Regions from separate parts of the Variovorax sp. 01N425 genome, predicted to be linked through region 2. Evidence: predicted binding sites of a transcription regulator. Region 2 holds the regulator's gene; the other holds the start of a gene.

Region 1 (7,908 bases), on a different contig from region 2:
GCAGCGCCGGCCAAGGCCTGGCAGGCGGCGCCCGCGGACCCGTTGCGCGCCGGCGCGCCGGCCGTTCCGGACAGCGGCGTCGCCGCGCTCGAGCGGCTGGTGGGCGACTCGGAGCCGATGCGCCTGGTCAAGTCGCGCATCGCCAAGGTGGCGCGCGGCATGGCGCCGGTGCTGGTGCGCGGCGAATCGGGCACCGGCAAGGAACTGGTGGCGCGCGCCGTGCATGCCTGCAGCCAGCGCAGCGAGGGCCCCTTCGTCGCGGTCAACTGCGGCGCCATTCCCGAGAACCTGCTCGAGGCCGAGTTCTTCGGCGCCCGCAAGGGCTCCTACACCGGCTCGTCGCAGGACCGCGACGGCTACTTCCAGGCCGCGCGCGGCGGCACGCTCTTTCTCGACGAAATCGGCGACCTGCCGCTGGCGATGCAGTCCAAGCTGCTGCGTGCGATCCAGGAGCGCAGCGTGCGCTCCATCGGCTCGACGCAGGAAGACGCGGTCGACGTGCGCATCGTGAGCGCCACCCACAAGGATCTCCATGCCGAAGTCCAGGCCGGCCGCTTCCGGCAGGACCTGTTCTACCGGCTCAACGTGATCGAGATCGCGGTACCCGCGCTGCGCGACCGGCGCGAGGACCTGCCCGCGCTTTGCGCCGCGCTGCTCGCGCGCATTGCGCAGGACGGCGGGCTGCCGGTGCCGCATCTTTCCGCCGAACTGCTGCGCCGCCTGGCCCAGCACCGGCTCGACGGCAACGTGCGGGAGCTCGAGAACCTGCTGCACCGCGCGGTGGCGCTCAACGACGGCGACGAACTGCACCTGGACCTGATGGCGCCGCGGCCGGAGGCTGCCGAGGCACCGGCCGAGACGGCCATCGCCGAACCCGCGCCCTCTTCTGCCGCCGCGGCCGGCGGCGAAGCGCCTCGGGCGGCCGCTGCGCCCGCCGCGGAATCCAAGCCTGTGGCGCCCGCCCTCCCCTCGGACCTGCAGGCCTACCTCGATCAGCAGGAGCGCGAGATCCTCGTGCGCGCGCTGCACGAAAGCGGCTTCAATCGAACGGCCGCCGCCGCGCGGCTCGGCATGAGCCTGCGCCAGATCCGCTACCGCATCGCGCGGCTGGGCATCACCACGCCCGGCGGCGACGAAGGTGCCAGCAGCACCAGCCATGCCGACGACTGAAGCACCGGCAAGCAACGACGACGGGCTCTGGCACGCCGGCTGGTACCGCTTTGCCAAGGCGCTGCGCTCGCCGAATTTCGGGCCCCGGCCCGCGGGCGCGCAGACCGACCTGATCGTGCTGCACTCCATCAGCCTGCCGCCCGGCGAATACGGCGGCGAGGCCGTGCAGCAGCTCTTCACCAACCAGCTCGACTGGGACGCGCACCCCTACTTCCAGTCGATCCGCGGCCTTGCGGTTTCCTCGCACTTCTATGTGCGGCGCAACGGCGAGCTCTGGCAGTTCGTGAGCTGCGACGATCGCGCCTGGCATGCCGGCGTGTCGTCGTGGCGCGGCCGCGAGAACTGCAACGACGACTCCATCGGCATCGAGCTCGAAGGCCTCGAAGGCCAGCCCTTCGAAGAAGCACAGTACGAGGCGCTGGCCAGCCTCTGCCCCGCCATCGCGCAGCACTACGCCATCGCGCACATCGCCGGCCACGAGCACATTGCGCCAGGCCGAAAACAGGACCCCGGCGCCGGCTTCGATTGGCAATTGCTGCGCGGGCACCTCGGCTGGAGTCCACAGATGTTTCCTCCGCAGGTGGTGCAGCGCTAATTTTTTCAATCGCGCGGCGCCTCGCGATGCGCCGGTCCCGCGGCGCAGCAATGAGAAAATTGCAGCCGCTGCATGCAGCAACCATGCGCCCTGCAAGCCCAAATCGGCCTGCAAGCCACGGCCCATGCGGGTTGCGACAACATAGGCCAGTATTCATGCGGCATCGACGGCCGTGACCTAGGCCGAAAGAAATATCGACCAGGGTTGTATCCACTGGAAAACGCTACATCTAGTGGGTTGTACACCCCTCAGACCCTAGATATAGTGTCCTCCGTCCGGTCAACAACGCCGGCGCGACGCCCAACCAAGGCGTTGCCATCCAACAAGAATTGCCAACCGAGAGGAAGCGAATGCAAACAGCCCTGAACACCCCATCGACCTCGCGTGCCGTTCCCTCCACGCCCACGCAGCAGCAGCGCGACACCGCTGGCTCGCCCGCCGGACAGAACCTCGCGCACTACCAGATCATCCGCCGCAACGGCGCCGTGGTTCCCTTCGAACCCAACAAGATCGCCATCGCGATGATGAAAGCCTTCCTGGCCGTGCACGGCACCCAGGGCGCGGCTTCGGCCAGCGTGCGCGAAACGGTCGACGCGCTCACGCAAGGCGTGATCCGCGCCATGGTGCGTTCGCGTCCGGGCGGCGGCACCTTCCACATCGAAGACGTGCAGGACCAGGTCGAACTCGGCCTGATGCGCGGCGGCCACCACGAGATCGCGCGCGCCTACGTGCTCTACCGCGAGCGCCGCACGCAAGAGCGTTCCAAGCAGGTCGAGCAGGAAGCACCCGCCACGCCCACGCTGCACGTGCTGGACAACGGCGAACGCGTCGCGCTCGACCTGAACCAGCTCAAGGGCCTGATCGAATCGGCCTGCGAAAACCTGGGCGACAGCATCACCGCCGCGCCGATCGTCGCCGAGACCATGCGCAACCTGTACGACGGCGTGCCGCTCGACGAGGTCTACAAGGCCTCGATCCTGGCGGCCCGCACGCTGATCGAAAAAGACCCCGACTACACCTTCGCGACCGCCCGCCTGCTGCTGCACACGATCTTCAAGGAGATCATCGGCCGCGAAGTGATGCCCGCCGAGCGCGCCACCGCCTACGCCGACTACTTCCCGCAGTTCATCAAGAAGGGCGTCGAGAACGACCTGCTCGACGAGAAGCTGCTGCAGTACGACCTGCCGCGCCTGGGCGCCGCGCTCAAGGCCGAACGCGACAACCAGTTCGACTACCTCGGCCTGCAAACGCTGTACGACCGCTACTTCCTGCACGTGCGCAAGTCGCGCATCGAACTGCCGCAGGCCTTCTTCATGCGCGTGGCCATGGGCCTGTCGCTCGGCGAAATCGACCGCGAGGCCCGCGCCATCGAGTTCTACGAGGTGCTGTCGTCCTTCGACTTCATGTCGAGCACGCCCACCCTGTTCAACGCCGGCACGCTGCGCTCGCAGCTGTCCAGCTGCTACCTGACCACCGTGCCCGACGACCTGGACGGCATCTACGAATCGATCAAGGAAAACGCGCTGCTCTCCAAGTTCGCGGGCGGCCTGGGCAACGACTGGACCCGCGTGCGCGCGCTCGGCAGCCACATCAAGGGCACCAACGGCGAATCGCAGGGCGTGGTGCCCTTCCTCAAGGTGGTCAACGACACGGCCGTGGCCGTGAACCAGGGCGGCAAGCGCAAGGGCGCCGTCTGCACGTACCTGGAAACCTGGCACCTCGACATCGAGGAGTTCCTGGAACTGCGCAAGAACACCGGCGACGACCGCCGCCGCACGCACGACATGAACACCGCCAACTGGATCCCCGACCTCTTCATGCGCCGCGTGATGGAAAAGGGCACCTGGACGCTGTTCTCGCCCTCCAACGTGCCCGACCTGCACGACCTGTTCGGCGCCGACTTCGAGAAGGCGTATGTCGCCTACGAAGAAAAGGCCGCGCGCGGCGAGATCAAGCCTGCCCGCACCATCCAGGCCTCGGACCTGTGGCGCAAGATGCTCACGATGCTGTTCGAGACCGGCCATCCCTGGATCACGTTCAAGGACGCCTGCAACGTGCGCTCGCCGCAGCAGCACGCCGGCGTGGTGCACTCGTCGAACCTGTGCACCGAGATCACGCTGAACACCAGCGACACCGAAACCGCCGTCTGCAACCTGGGTTCGGTGAACCTGCTGCAGCACCTGAAGGACGGCAAGGTCGACCAGGAAAAGCTCAAGCGCACCATCTCGACCGCGATGCGCATGCTCGACAACGTGATCGACATCAACTACTACGCCGTGAAGAAGGCGCGCGACTCGAACCTGCGCCACCGCCCGGTCGGCCTGGGCCTGATGGGCTTCCAGGACGCGCTGTACGAACTGCGCATTCCCTACGCTTCGCAGGAAGCCGTGCAGTTTGCCGACGAGTCGATGGAAGCCATCTGCTACCACGCCTACTGGGCCTCGACCGAGCTGGCCCGCGAACGCGGCAAGTACTCGAGCTACAAGGGCTCGCTGTGGGACAAGGGGATCCTTCCGATCGACACGCTCGACCTGCTCGAAAAAGCCCGCGGCGGCTACGTCGAAGTGGACCGCTCGGCCACGCTCGACTGGGAGGCCCTGCGCCAGAAGATCAAGGCCGACGGCATGCGCAATTCCAACTGCGTGGCCATCGCCCCGACCGCGACCATCTCGAACATCATCGGCGTCGACGCTTCCATCGAGCCCTGCTTCGGCAACCTCTCGGTCAAGTCGAACCTGTCGGGCGAATTCACCGTCATCAACCACTACCTGGTGCGCGACCTGAAGCGCCTGGGCCTGTGGGACGACGTGATGGTGATGGACCTGAAGCACTTCGACGGTTCGCTGCGTCCGATCGACCGCGTGCCGCAGGACGTGAAGGCGCTCTACGCCACCGCGTTCGAAGTCGAGACCACCTGGCTGGTCGAAGCCGCAGCGCGCCGCCAGAAGTGGATCGACCAGGCGCAGTCGCTCAACATCTACATGGCCGGCGCATCGGGCAAGAAGCTCGACGACACCTACAAGCTCGCATGGCTGCGCGGCCTGAAGACCACCTACTACCTGCGCACGCAGAGCGCGACGCACGCCGAGAAATCCACCGTGCAGTCGGGCCGCCTCAACGCGGTGTCGTCGGGCAGCGATGCCTCTTCGGGCATGAGCGCACTCGAAGCCGCAGCTGCCGCAGCGAAGGCGCAGATGAGTGCAATGCCTGCCACCGACATCGCGTTCTGCGGCGTCGACGATCCGACTTGCGAAGCATGCCAATGACGCGCGAGTGAAGCGAGAGAGGTGCATGCACGACGCGCGGACCCTCAGTCGATCACGGCATCGACTGACATCGCGCGATGCATGAGAGCAACATAACAACCACATAAATGGAGCGCGACGTGAACGAGCACTTTGCAACTCACATCGTTGCTCCGATAATTGAGCATTGGATTTTTCTATGTTGACCTGGGACGAAGAAGTCAAGCCCTCCTTATCAAAGGATATGCAACAAGGATTGCAGCAACACCACGCATCGACCAGCGGCCTGTCCGCAGGCCGACCGGTGGATGCTCCGACTTCGTCGATTGCACAACAGCCCGTGGCACCCGCCGCGGCGCAGCGCGTCAAGGCTTCCGACAAGCGCATCATCAACGGCCAGACCGACGTCAACCAGCTGGTGCCGTTCAAGTACAAGTGGGCCTGGGAAAAATACCTCGCCACCTGCGCCAACCACTGGATGCCGCAAGAAGTGAACATGACGCGCGACATCGCGCTCTGGAAAGACCCGAACGGCCTGACCGAAGACGAGCGCCGCATCGTCAAGCGCAACCTCGGCTTCTTCGTGACCGCCGACTCGCTGGCCGCCAACAACATCGTGCTGGGCACCTACCGCCACATCACGGCGCCCGAATGCCGCCAGTTCCTGCTGCGCCAGGCCTTCGAGGAAGCGATCCACACGCACGCCTACCAGTACATCGTCGAGTCGCTCGGCCTGGACGAGAGCGAGATCTTCAACGCCTACAACGAAGTGCCGTCGATCCGCGAGAAGGACCAGTTCCTGATCCCGTTCATCGACGCCATCAGCGACCCGAACTTCAAGACCGGCACGCACGAGACCGACCAGACCCTGCTCAAGTCGCTCATCGTGTTCGCCTGCCTGATGGAGGGCCTGTTCTTCTACGTCGGCTTCACGCAGATCCTTGCGCTCGGCCGCCAGAACAAGATGACCGGCGCCGCCGAGCAGTACCAGTACATCCTGCGCGACGAGTCGATGCACTGCAATTTCGGCATCGACCTGATCAACCAGCTCAAGCTCGAGAACCCCGGCCTCTGGACCCCCGAGTTCAAGGCCGAGATCAAGGCCCTCTTCCTGAAGGCCGTCGAGCTCGAGTACAAATACGCCGAAGACACCATGCCGCGTGGCGTGCTCGGCATGAACGCCTCCATGTTCAAGGGCTACCTGCGCTACATCGCCAACCGGCGCGCGCAGCAGATCGGCCTCGAAACGCTCTTCCCGAACGAGGAAAACCCGTTCCCCTGGATGAGCGAAATGATTGACCTGAAGAAAGAGCGCAATTTCTTCGAAACCCGCGTGATCGAATACCAGTCGGGTGGTGCGCTCTCCTGGGATTGAATCGAATCTTTCGACAAGAATTAATGAATTCAAGAATTGCCCTTGCCACCGATCGCGCCGAAGAGCGCGGCATGGACGAGGGCTCAGGTGTTCATGGTGCTGGAGCTCAGATTCCAACGCCATGGATCGCTTCACGCTACCAACGTGCGTGGAGTGCTTCAATAGGTTGATTTTTTCAACTTGATCAAGGAGAAATAGAAATGGCAACTGCAAAGAAAGCGCCGGCTAAGAAAGCCGCTGCAAAGAAGGCTCCGGCAAAGAAGGTCGCGGCCGCTAAGAAGGCTCCCGCCAAGAAGGTAGCTGCGAAGAAGGCTCCGGCCAAGAAGGTCGCAGCGAAGAAGGTAGCCGCCAAGAAGGCGCCTGCGAAGAAGGTAGCCGCCAAGAAGGCAGCTCCGGCAAAGAAGGCCGCTGCCAAGAAGGCTCCGGCGAAGAAGGCCGCAGCGAAGAAGGCTCCTGCCAAGAAGGCGGCGGCGAAGAAGGCTCCGGCAAAGAAGGCCGCTGCCAAGAAGGCCCCTGCGAAGAAGGCTGCCGCCAAGAAGGCTCCTGCCAAAAAGGCTGCGGCCAAGAAAGCCGCGAAAAAGCCCGCTGCCAAGCCTGCCGCTGCTGCCAAGAAGCCTGCTGCCAAGAAGGCTGCCAAGGCTCCTGCCGTAGCGCCTGCTCCTGCTGCGCAAACGACGCTGAACCCCCAGGCAGCCTGGCCGTTTCCGACGGCCAGCAAGCCCTGAGTCTGCTCAGCAGCCTTGACGGCAAAAAACCCGGCACCTCACGGTGCCGGGTTTTTTTTATGGGCGCCTGCCAGCGGGCAGCTCAGAGGCCCAGCGCCTTCAGGTCGATCTGGTAGTTCTGCGGCCCGCGCTGCGCGATCTTGAGCGCGCCGATGCGGTTGCCGAGCGCCGCGCACTGCGCAAGCGGCCATTCCTTCTCGAGGCCGAACAAGAGCGCGCCGCGCCAGGCATCGCCGCAACCGGTGGGCTCGACCACCGCCGTCGGCGTCACGCCCGGCACATGCTCGCGCTCGCCGTCGATCCAGACCTCGCAGCCTTCCGCCGCCAGCGTGACGACCAGGCCGCGCACGCGCTTCGAGATCTCGGCCAGGCTCCAGCCGGTGCGCTGCGACAGCATCTTGCCTTCGTAGTCGTTGACGACGACCCAGCTCGCCAGGTCGACGAAGTGCTTGAGCGCCTCGCCGTCGAACATCGGCAGGCCCTGGCCCGGATCGAACACGAACGGAATGCCGGCCGCGGCGAACTGCTCCGCATGCTGCAGCATCGCCTCGCGGCCGTCGGGCGCGATGATGCCGACGCGGATGTCTTCACGCGCGGCAATCTTCGTGAGGTGCGCCTGCTGCATCGCACCGGGGTGGAACGCGGTGATCTGGTTGTTGTCGACGTCGTTCATGATCATCGCCTGCGCGGTGAAGGTGTCGTCGAGCTGGCGCACGAACTCGGTGCTGATGCCCAGCATGCGCATGCGCTCCAGGTAGTCGGCGCCGTCGCTGCCGAGGGTGGCCATCGGCAGTGCGG
Region 2 (7,908 bases):
TCAGGCGTGTTCAGATTAGGCGCCCCACCCTTGCATTGCAATGCCGTCTTCCAAGGGTTTTCCCTTAGATTTTGTTTAAATATGTAATCACATAAGGGAATAGGTTCTTATACTTGACCGGGTATTTAGCCGCGCTAGAATCCCGCCTGCCCCTGGCCTGCCCCAGACCCAGCAGGGGCCACCTGAATCCGCTGCCGAGTTCCCCCGGCTTGATCAGGCCGCCGCGCTCCACCCCCTACACCTCCATGCGCGGAGCCTGATTCGTACCAATCCAAGCGCCGCTGCCTTCATCCATCGCCCCCGCGGCGCTGCGACCAGGTGCCGCACAGAAAGGAAGAGCGATGAACAAGGCGTTTGATGCCACGGCCCGCGGGCTGAGGACCTTTGTGTCCGATGTGGCAGACGGCTTTTTTGAAATCACCCACAACGGGTTTGCACTGGTTGGCCTGGCCATCGTGTTCGCGGCCCTCGCCCTGGTGGCGCGGCCCGACCTGCGCAAGACCGGCGAGGAACAGCTCATGGGCTGGCTGCAGTCGCGCAAGCCCGCGCCCGAAGCCACCGACCTGGAGCCGACCGCCATCGTGCGCACCACGGCCGCGAGCCCCGGCGACCTGCCCAAGCAGCAGGCCGCCGTGGCCTATTGGCTCAGCAAGAAGTACCGCGTGGCGGCCGAGCCGTTGAGCGTGCTGGTTGCGGAGGCCTATCAATTGGGCAAGCGCACCAAGCTCGACCCGACGCTGATCCTGGCCATCATGGCCGTCGAATCGAGCTTCAATCCCTTCGCCCAGAGCCAGGTCGGCGCCCAGGGCCTGATGCAGGTCATGACACGCGTGCACGGCGACAAGTACGAAAGCGCGGGCGGCACGCTCACCGCCTTCGACCCGGTGACCAACATGCGCGTGGGCGTGAAGGTGCTGCAGGAATGCATCGCCCGCGCCGGCTCGCTCGAAGGCGGCCTGCGCTACTACGTGGGCGCGGCCAACCTCGAGGACGACGGCGGCTATGCCGGCAAGGTGCTGGCCGAGCACGAACGCCTGGTTCAGGTAGCCAATGGCCGCAATCCGCCGACCATGCCAACGCCCGCGGCGCCGGTCGTGCGTGCGCAGGCCCAGCCGATTCCGGTTGCCGTGCCGCCCAAGCCGCAACAGGCGGCCGAGCCGGCAGCGGACCCGCAGAAAGTGGCCCTGCTGTCGGGCGTTTCCTGAGCCCCTGCGCTACACTTCACCCCGTACGCGACTGGCGATAGGCGCAGCACCCCGCACGGTGCCCTGCGCTGACGTGGAATACCACTGGGAAGCGTGCCGCCTGGCATCCATACAGGCGTTCAGCCGTTCGCCTGGGCAGCCCTTGTTTGGTTGAAGAACAAGGACCTCGTCTTCAAAGGACTGCCATGTACCACCGCAACATCCTGGTCGAACAGACCGATCCCGAAATCTGGGCTGCCATCCAGGCCGAAAACGCGCGCCAGGAACACCACATCGAACTGATCGCGAGCGAAAACTACGCCTCGCCGGCCGTCATGGCCGCGCAGGGCTCGCAGCTCACCAACAAATACGCCGAAGGCTACCCGGGCAAGCGCTACTACGGCGGCTGCGAGCATGTCGACGTGGCCGAGCAGCTGGCCATCGACCGCGTCAAGCAGATCTTCGGCGCCGACGCCGCCAACGTGCAGCCGCATTGCGGCGCCTCGGCCAACGAGGCCGTGATGCTGGCCTTTTTGAAGCCCGGCGACACCATCATGGGCATGAGCCTGGCCGAAGGCGGCCACCTGACCCACGGCATGCCCCTCAACATGAGCGGCAAGTGGTTCAACGTGGTGAGCTACGGCCTGGACGCCAACGAAGCCATCGACTACGACGCGATGGAACGCAAGGCGCACGAGCACATGCCCAAGCTGATCATCGCGGGCGCCTCGGCCTATTCGCTGCGCATCGACTTCGAGCGCTTTGCCAAGGTGGCCAAGGACGTGGGCGCGATCTTCATGGTCGACATTGCCCACTACGCCGGGCTCGTGGCCGCGGGCGTGTACCCCAACCCGGTGCCGCATGCCGACGTGGTCACCTCCACCACCCACAAGAGCCTGCGCGGCCCGCGCGGCGGCATCATCCTGATGAAGTCGCAGCACGAGAAAGCCATCAACAGCGCGATCTTCCCGGGCCTGCAAGGCGGCCCGCTCATGCACGTGATCGCCGCCAAGGCCGTCGCGTTCAAGGAAGCCATGTCGCCCGAGTTCAAGGCCTACCAGCAGCAGGTGGTCAAGAACGCCCAGATCGTGGCCGACACCCTCACCGAACGCGGCCTGCGCATCGTGAGCGGACGCACCGAAAGCCACGTGATGCTGGTCGACCTGCGCGCCAAGGGCATCACCGGCAAGGAAGCCGAAGCCGTGCTGGGCAGCGCCCACATGACGATCAACAAGAACGCGATCCCCAACGACCCCGAAAAGCCGATGGTCACCAGCGGCGTGCGCATCGGCACCCCGGCCATGACCACGCGCGGCTTCAGGGACGAAGAGGCGCGCATCACCGCGAACCTGATCGCCGACGTGCTCGAGAACCCGCGCGATGCCGCCAACATCGATGCGGTCCGCGCCAAGGTGCACGCACTGACGAGCCGGTTCCCGGTCTACCGCTGATCCGGCAAGAAGTGGCCGCATGAAATGTCCTTTTTGCGGTCATCTCGAAACGCAGGTCGTCGAGACCCGCGTTTCGGAAGACGCCGACTTCGTGCGCAGGCGCCGCCAGTGCAGCGCCTGCGACAAGCGCTTCACCACCTATGAGCGGCCCGACGTCAACTTTCCGGTGGTCGTCAAGAAGGACGGCAGCCGCGCCGACTTCGAATCGGGCAAGGTCCGCGCCTCGATGATGCTCGCGCTGCGCAAGCGCCCTGTCAGCATCGAGCAGATCGACAACGCCCTGCTGCGCATCGAGCAGAAGTTGCTGGCCAGCGGCCTGCGCGAGATCGATTCGACCAAGGTGGGCGAACTCGTGATGCGCGAGCTGAAAAAGCTCGACAAGGTGGCCTACGTGCGCTTTGCCTCGGTCTACCGCAGCTTCGAGGACGTGGACGAGTTCCGGCAGCTGCTGCGCGACATCTGAAGAAGAGCCCCGCGCTCAGCGGTTCCAGCAGGCCTGCACCAGCGCATTCGAAGCGCTGGTCTGGCCGGCCGCCAGCTTGACGCCCTGCTGGTTCACCGTGAGTGTTTTGCATTCGTCGGCGGCCGATGCGCCCTGCGGCACGGCCCGCAGCGTGTAGCTGGTCGCGTCCCGGGCCGCATAGCTGATGGTGTAGTTTGCGGTGCCGGACGATGGCGCCTGGTTCAGCCCCGCCGGCAGCGCAACGGTTAAAGGCGGATATTGGCCGTTGGCCGTCAGGTAGCGCTCGGTCCATTGCGCCGCCTGCAGCAGCTGCTGCTTGGCATCGGCCCGCTTGGCCCGCAACACGTAGCGCGTGTAGCTCGGGTAGGCGATCGCGGCCAGGATGGCGATCACCGCCGTCACTATCATGAGTTCGACCAGCGTGAAGCCGCGCGGGCGAATCCGCTCTTTGCGGGCCTGCATTTCAGGATGTTTGTTCATGCGGCGTCAATTCCACGAGATCAGGTTGCGCCAGCCGAAGCGGCGCACGGCTTGCGGCAGCTCGGTCTCGTTGCAGCCGCCGGCCGCATTGCAGATCACGTGCTTGCCTTTCTCCGCGGCGTCCTGCGGCCGAAAGACGATGTCGTCCCGGCCCGAATGGTTCCGGAAGCCGAGGTAGCTGCCCAGCGCGCTGGTGGACCCGTTGTAGGCGATGCCGTCGGGGACCACGCCGCTGAAGAAGTCGATCACCATCGACCAGCCGTCGTCGCTGGTGCCCGGCGCGCAGTCGAGCGAATTGCTCGCCGAACCGGGAATGGTGGACGAGAACAGCCCCGCGCTGCCGCTCAGCGCATCGCCCGGATAGACGATGCGCTCGCCGGCGGTTCCCAGTTCCAGATACCAGCCGCGCTTGCCGCCCGAGCCGCTGTAGCTCACGCCGTGGTTCGACGCGGTGCGGAATTCCACGTCGCCTTCCTTGACCGTGCCGGTCCCGATGGTCTGCGCCACCAGGTCGGCCAGCGCCGCGGTGCCCGTGCTGCCGTTGGCGCGGTCCCAGACGCCGTACAGGTACTGCTGGGCGGTGCTGCCTTCGTCGCCGGCGGCAAACAGCCGGCCGGTGCCGAACATCACCATGTAGCCGCCGCGCGGATGGTCGACGACCAGCGGCGCGGCCGTGATCGGCTGCGTGGCGCCGGCGGCGAACAGCGGCGCGTCGTCCAGGCTCGATGCGCCCAGGGTCGCCTTCCAGTCGCTGCTCTTGGCGCTGCTCAGGTCGAACTTCCAGAGATTGCCGAGCAGGTCGCCGGCATAGACATAGTCGACCTTGCCGTCGCCGTTGCGGTCCACCACCTGCGGCGCCGACAGCCCGTTGCCGGTGCCGGCGGCCTGCGTGGCCGGCGCGGGGATCTTCAGCACGGACTTGTCGCCGTCGAGGTACTGGATCCACAGCATCGCCTTCTCGCTCGTGCTGTTGTAGCCGTTGCCCAGGATCACGGCCCTGCGGCCGTTGTTGAGCCGCGCCACCTGCAGCGCGCGCCTCGAAAAGGAATCGAGCACGGGTTGCTGGAACTGGTGGCCGAGGTCGTCGTCGGCAAGCGCGGTGGTGTCGATCACGGCCACGCCGGCGGCGCTGGTCTCGCTGATGTTCTCGGGCTTGGTGACGTCGAGCACGAAGTAGCCCTTGCCGCCCGCCCCCAGCGTGCCCACGAGGAAAGATTTCCACAGCGCTGCCTTCTTGACGTCGGTGGCCTTGGCGTCGTCGGCCGACCCCATGTAGATGTCGGCCACGAACGGGCTGCCGTCGACGTAGTACCTGTGCGAGTAGGTGCTTTCGCTGAGCTTCTTGAGCTGGGGCGCCGCCGCCGTGCCATAGACGCCTTCCGGCACATAGGCGAACGCCTCCTGGCCGGTGCCCGCGTTGAAGGCATGCAGCATGCCGTCGTTAGCACCCACATAGACCATCGGCGCGCGGGCGATGGTCGAGGCGAATGCGGCATAGCCTTCATGGGTGAAGCCGCTGTTGGGCTTCCCCACATACCGGACGCTGGAGCCCACGATGTCGCCCAGCACATGGCCGCGCTTGCGCAGGTTGAGGCCGGCGCCCTCGTTGCTGCGGTCGCCGCGCAGGAAGTCGAGCACGCCCTGGCCGAGTGCGGTGCTTGCCGCGTCGGTGGCGGTGCTGCCCTTGAGCGCCGCCTTCTGCGCCTCGCTCAGGTTGGCCCACCGGAACGGCACGCCCGCCCCGCTGGCTGCGGCGCTGGTGCCCGAGAAGCTCAGCACCTTGCGATTGCCGTCGTGCGCACCAGCCACGGCCATGCACGCATCGAGCAGTTCGCGCGCCGACCACGCGGGCGCGGCGGCCAGCTTGCCATTGCTGCCGAACGGAGTGGCCGTCAGCTTGCCCGACCAGTCGGCCGTGTCGTAGCCGGCCTGGTAGGCCGAGGTGGCGGTCGAAACCCTGGAGCCGCTGGCCGAGATCGAGGTCAGCGAGGCACTGGTGTTGAGCAGGATCTGCGAGAGGATGGACCGGAAGGCATCGCTGAGCGCCTTCGCATTCGCCGCTGGCGTGAAGGTGCCGCGGCTGTTGAGCGCGGCGTGCCAGAGGTCCATGCGCACGGCGGCGGCGTTGTCGGCCCTCTCGTGGTAATAACCATAAGCACCACCGCCGGAACTCCAGCGCGGGGTTCCCGTTGTCACGCTTCCATCGTTCCAGGTGAACTCCGTCGTTTCCAGCGTGCTCGCCAACGGATTCCGCCAGGCAGCGGTTCCATCGACCAGTCCTGCATAGTCCCCACTGTAGGTCGGCTGCGACGCATTCGCTGAAATGGCCGGCGTGCCCGCCCACGACGAGGCAGCGCCGAACCCGATGGTGTAGGTGATCAGGTGCTGCCAAGTGGCGGGATCGTTCTTGGGGTTCCAGTACTCTGGGACCGTCGCCTTTCCTACAGTCGCATTGCCGGGCTCGGCAACGATCTTCTTGAGTTTGTTGGGGACATCGGGCTGCAGGTCAGTGGCCCAGTAGTGAAATGCCATGTCGGCCAACGTGGGCCGGTATTCCGCCGTCGGCCTCCACCCGGAACCGTACTTCCTCCAGCTGGCGCTATTGCTGACGGCACCCGCGTTGTCCTTGTAGGGCGCGCGCGGCACATAGGTCACGGCGTCAGGCAGGGCGCGACTCGTTCCATCCGCGTTGCCGATGGCCGGCATGTTGAGCGCCGCGGGATCCGGGTTGAAGCCGAAGAAGTTGTAGTCGCCGTCGGTCATGAAGATATGGAAGGACTTGCGGCAACTCGACTGAGTGGCACCCTCCGCGCCCGGGTCATCCGAGTACGGGCTGTACCGGCCGGTGGTCATCATGTATTCGCCAGCGCGGGTCATCATGGCGTGCAAGGGTGTTCCACCTTCCGCGGCCAGGGCGTCGACCCAGCTCATGAAATTGGCGCGGTGCGTGTCGTCCAGCGAACGCATCAGGTTCGCATTGGCTCGGCCATTGACGAGACAACTGCTGGCCTGATAGATGCCGGGCGCAGGGTCGCCGAAGAATCCGACGCAGCTGCCGTCCTTGTTGTTGTTCATCGCCTGCCATGAAAGGCGGATCCGGCCGTTGGGAATGTTGGCCGCCGAGAAGTTGTCCCTGAGCGCGGTCTTCAGCGCTTCGAGCCGCGTGGGTGTTCCGGCCGGCGGTGCCCAATTTCCGTCCGACGCCCGCGACGACGCCGCCATGCTGCCCGAGTTGTCGACCGACACGATCACATTCGGCGCCGGCTCCTTGACCGCGGTGTTGCGCGGCGCCTGGGACAGCGGATATTGCGCGGCGTGCCCGGCGGTCTGCGCCAGCACGAGGCCGCACAGCATGGCGTTCCTCGAAAACCTATGGATGTTCATATCTATTCTTCCCGCCATGCTCAATTCACTTTCCTGACCGCGGCCGGGTCGAAGGACATCTGCAACAGGACCCGCGTACCGCCGCCCGTGCTTGCGGCGCGCGCGCCGGTGGACAGCGCGGTGATCCGGTACAGCGGCTCGTCGCTGCGCGCGCGGTCGATCACTTCGATCCAGTACCGGGCGCTGGCCAGGGCCGGATTGCCGGCCGTCGGCGCGCCCGTGAATGCACCGTAGGCGGCGTACTGGTCCACGTAGGCGGAACGGGTCCAGAACCGGTAGGCCTCGCTGCCCGAAGCGGCGACCACGGAGTCGGTCCCGGCGAAGTAGCAGATGCCACGATCGCAGCTGTTGGCGCCCTTCCCCACGTAGGCGGTCACCCAGCCGGTATCCCGATCGGGAAACACGCGGCCATCGGCGGCCTTGCGGCAAGGCGAGCTCACGAGCGCGGAGCACGCCACGTAGGTCTGGGTCGTGGCATCGAAGGCCTGCTGCCGGATGTCGCGCTCGGCATCCAGCAGCGCGGCTTCGGCGGCCTCGAAGGCACGCTGGTAATCACGCTGGTTGCCCGCCATCGATTCGAGCAGCTGGGCCGTCCGCGCACCGCCCACCGCGAGCAGTGCCGAGAGCAGCAGCATGATGAGCACGATGAACAGCGAGAACCCGCGCTGCTGCGCCGAGCGTCTGCCGGGGACCTGAAAGTGCTTCATAGATTGCGCAGTGCGAACACCGCCGTGTAGACGCGGCGCAGCCTGCCGTCGCTGCTGGTCCGCGACGAACCATCGCAATCGACGTAGCTGCCGCCCGGGTTGCTCCTGGAAGTACCGGCAAGCTGCAGGCACACGCGCACCGTGCGAACCTGATCGAAGCTCGCTACGTTCGTGGCCGCCACGTAGCGCACCACCCGTTCGGTTCCGGCATCGCCGATGCCGTACATGACATCGAAGCG

Evidence for each region. Region 2 encodes NrdR, which represses ribonucleotide reductase genes. Its sites were predicted from a motif close to CACNANATNTNGTG; they were not measured.
Region 1: a site for NrdR is predicted at 2,019-2,032, ahead of AC1DSC_RS13215 (ribonucleoside-diphosphate reductase subunit alpha). Genes of this name have one in related genera too.

The regions. Positions count from the first base shown of each region.
Region 1 covers NZ_JBFTRJ010000006.1:280,599-288,506, forward strand. The annotation lists gene AC1DSC_RS13205 (sigma-54-dependent transcriptional regulator) at 1-1,170, shown strand, start outside; gene ampD (1,6-anhydro-N-acetylmuramyl-L-alanine amidase AmpD) at 1,157-1,765, shown strand; gene AC1DSC_RS13215 (ribonucleoside-diphosphate reductase subunit alpha) at 2,116-5,031, shown strand; gene AC1DSC_RS13220 (ribonucleotide-diphosphate reductase subunit beta) at 5,210-6,385, shown strand; gene AC1DSC_RS13225 (histone H1-like DNA-binding protein) at 6,586-7,110, shown strand; gene AC1DSC_RS13230 (carbohydrate kinase family protein) at 7,193-7,908, opposite strand, start outside.
Region 2 covers NZ_JBFTRJ010000004.1:263,459-271,366, forward strand. The annotation lists gene AC1DSC_RS09075 (lytic transglycosylase domain-containing protein) at 342-1,205, shown strand; ZMP/ZTP riboswitch at 1,223-1,349, shown strand; gene glyA (serine hydroxymethyltransferase) at 1,391-2,635, shown strand; gene nrdR (transcriptional regulator NrdR) at 2,655-3,098, shown strand; gene AC1DSC_RS09090 (type IV pilin protein) at 3,114-3,560, opposite strand; gene AC1DSC_RS09095 (pilus assembly protein) at 3,585-6,932, opposite strand; gene AC1DSC_RS09100 (pilus assembly PilX family protein) at 6,983-7,669, opposite strand; gene AC1DSC_RS09105 (PilW family protein) at 7,666-7,908, opposite strand, start outside.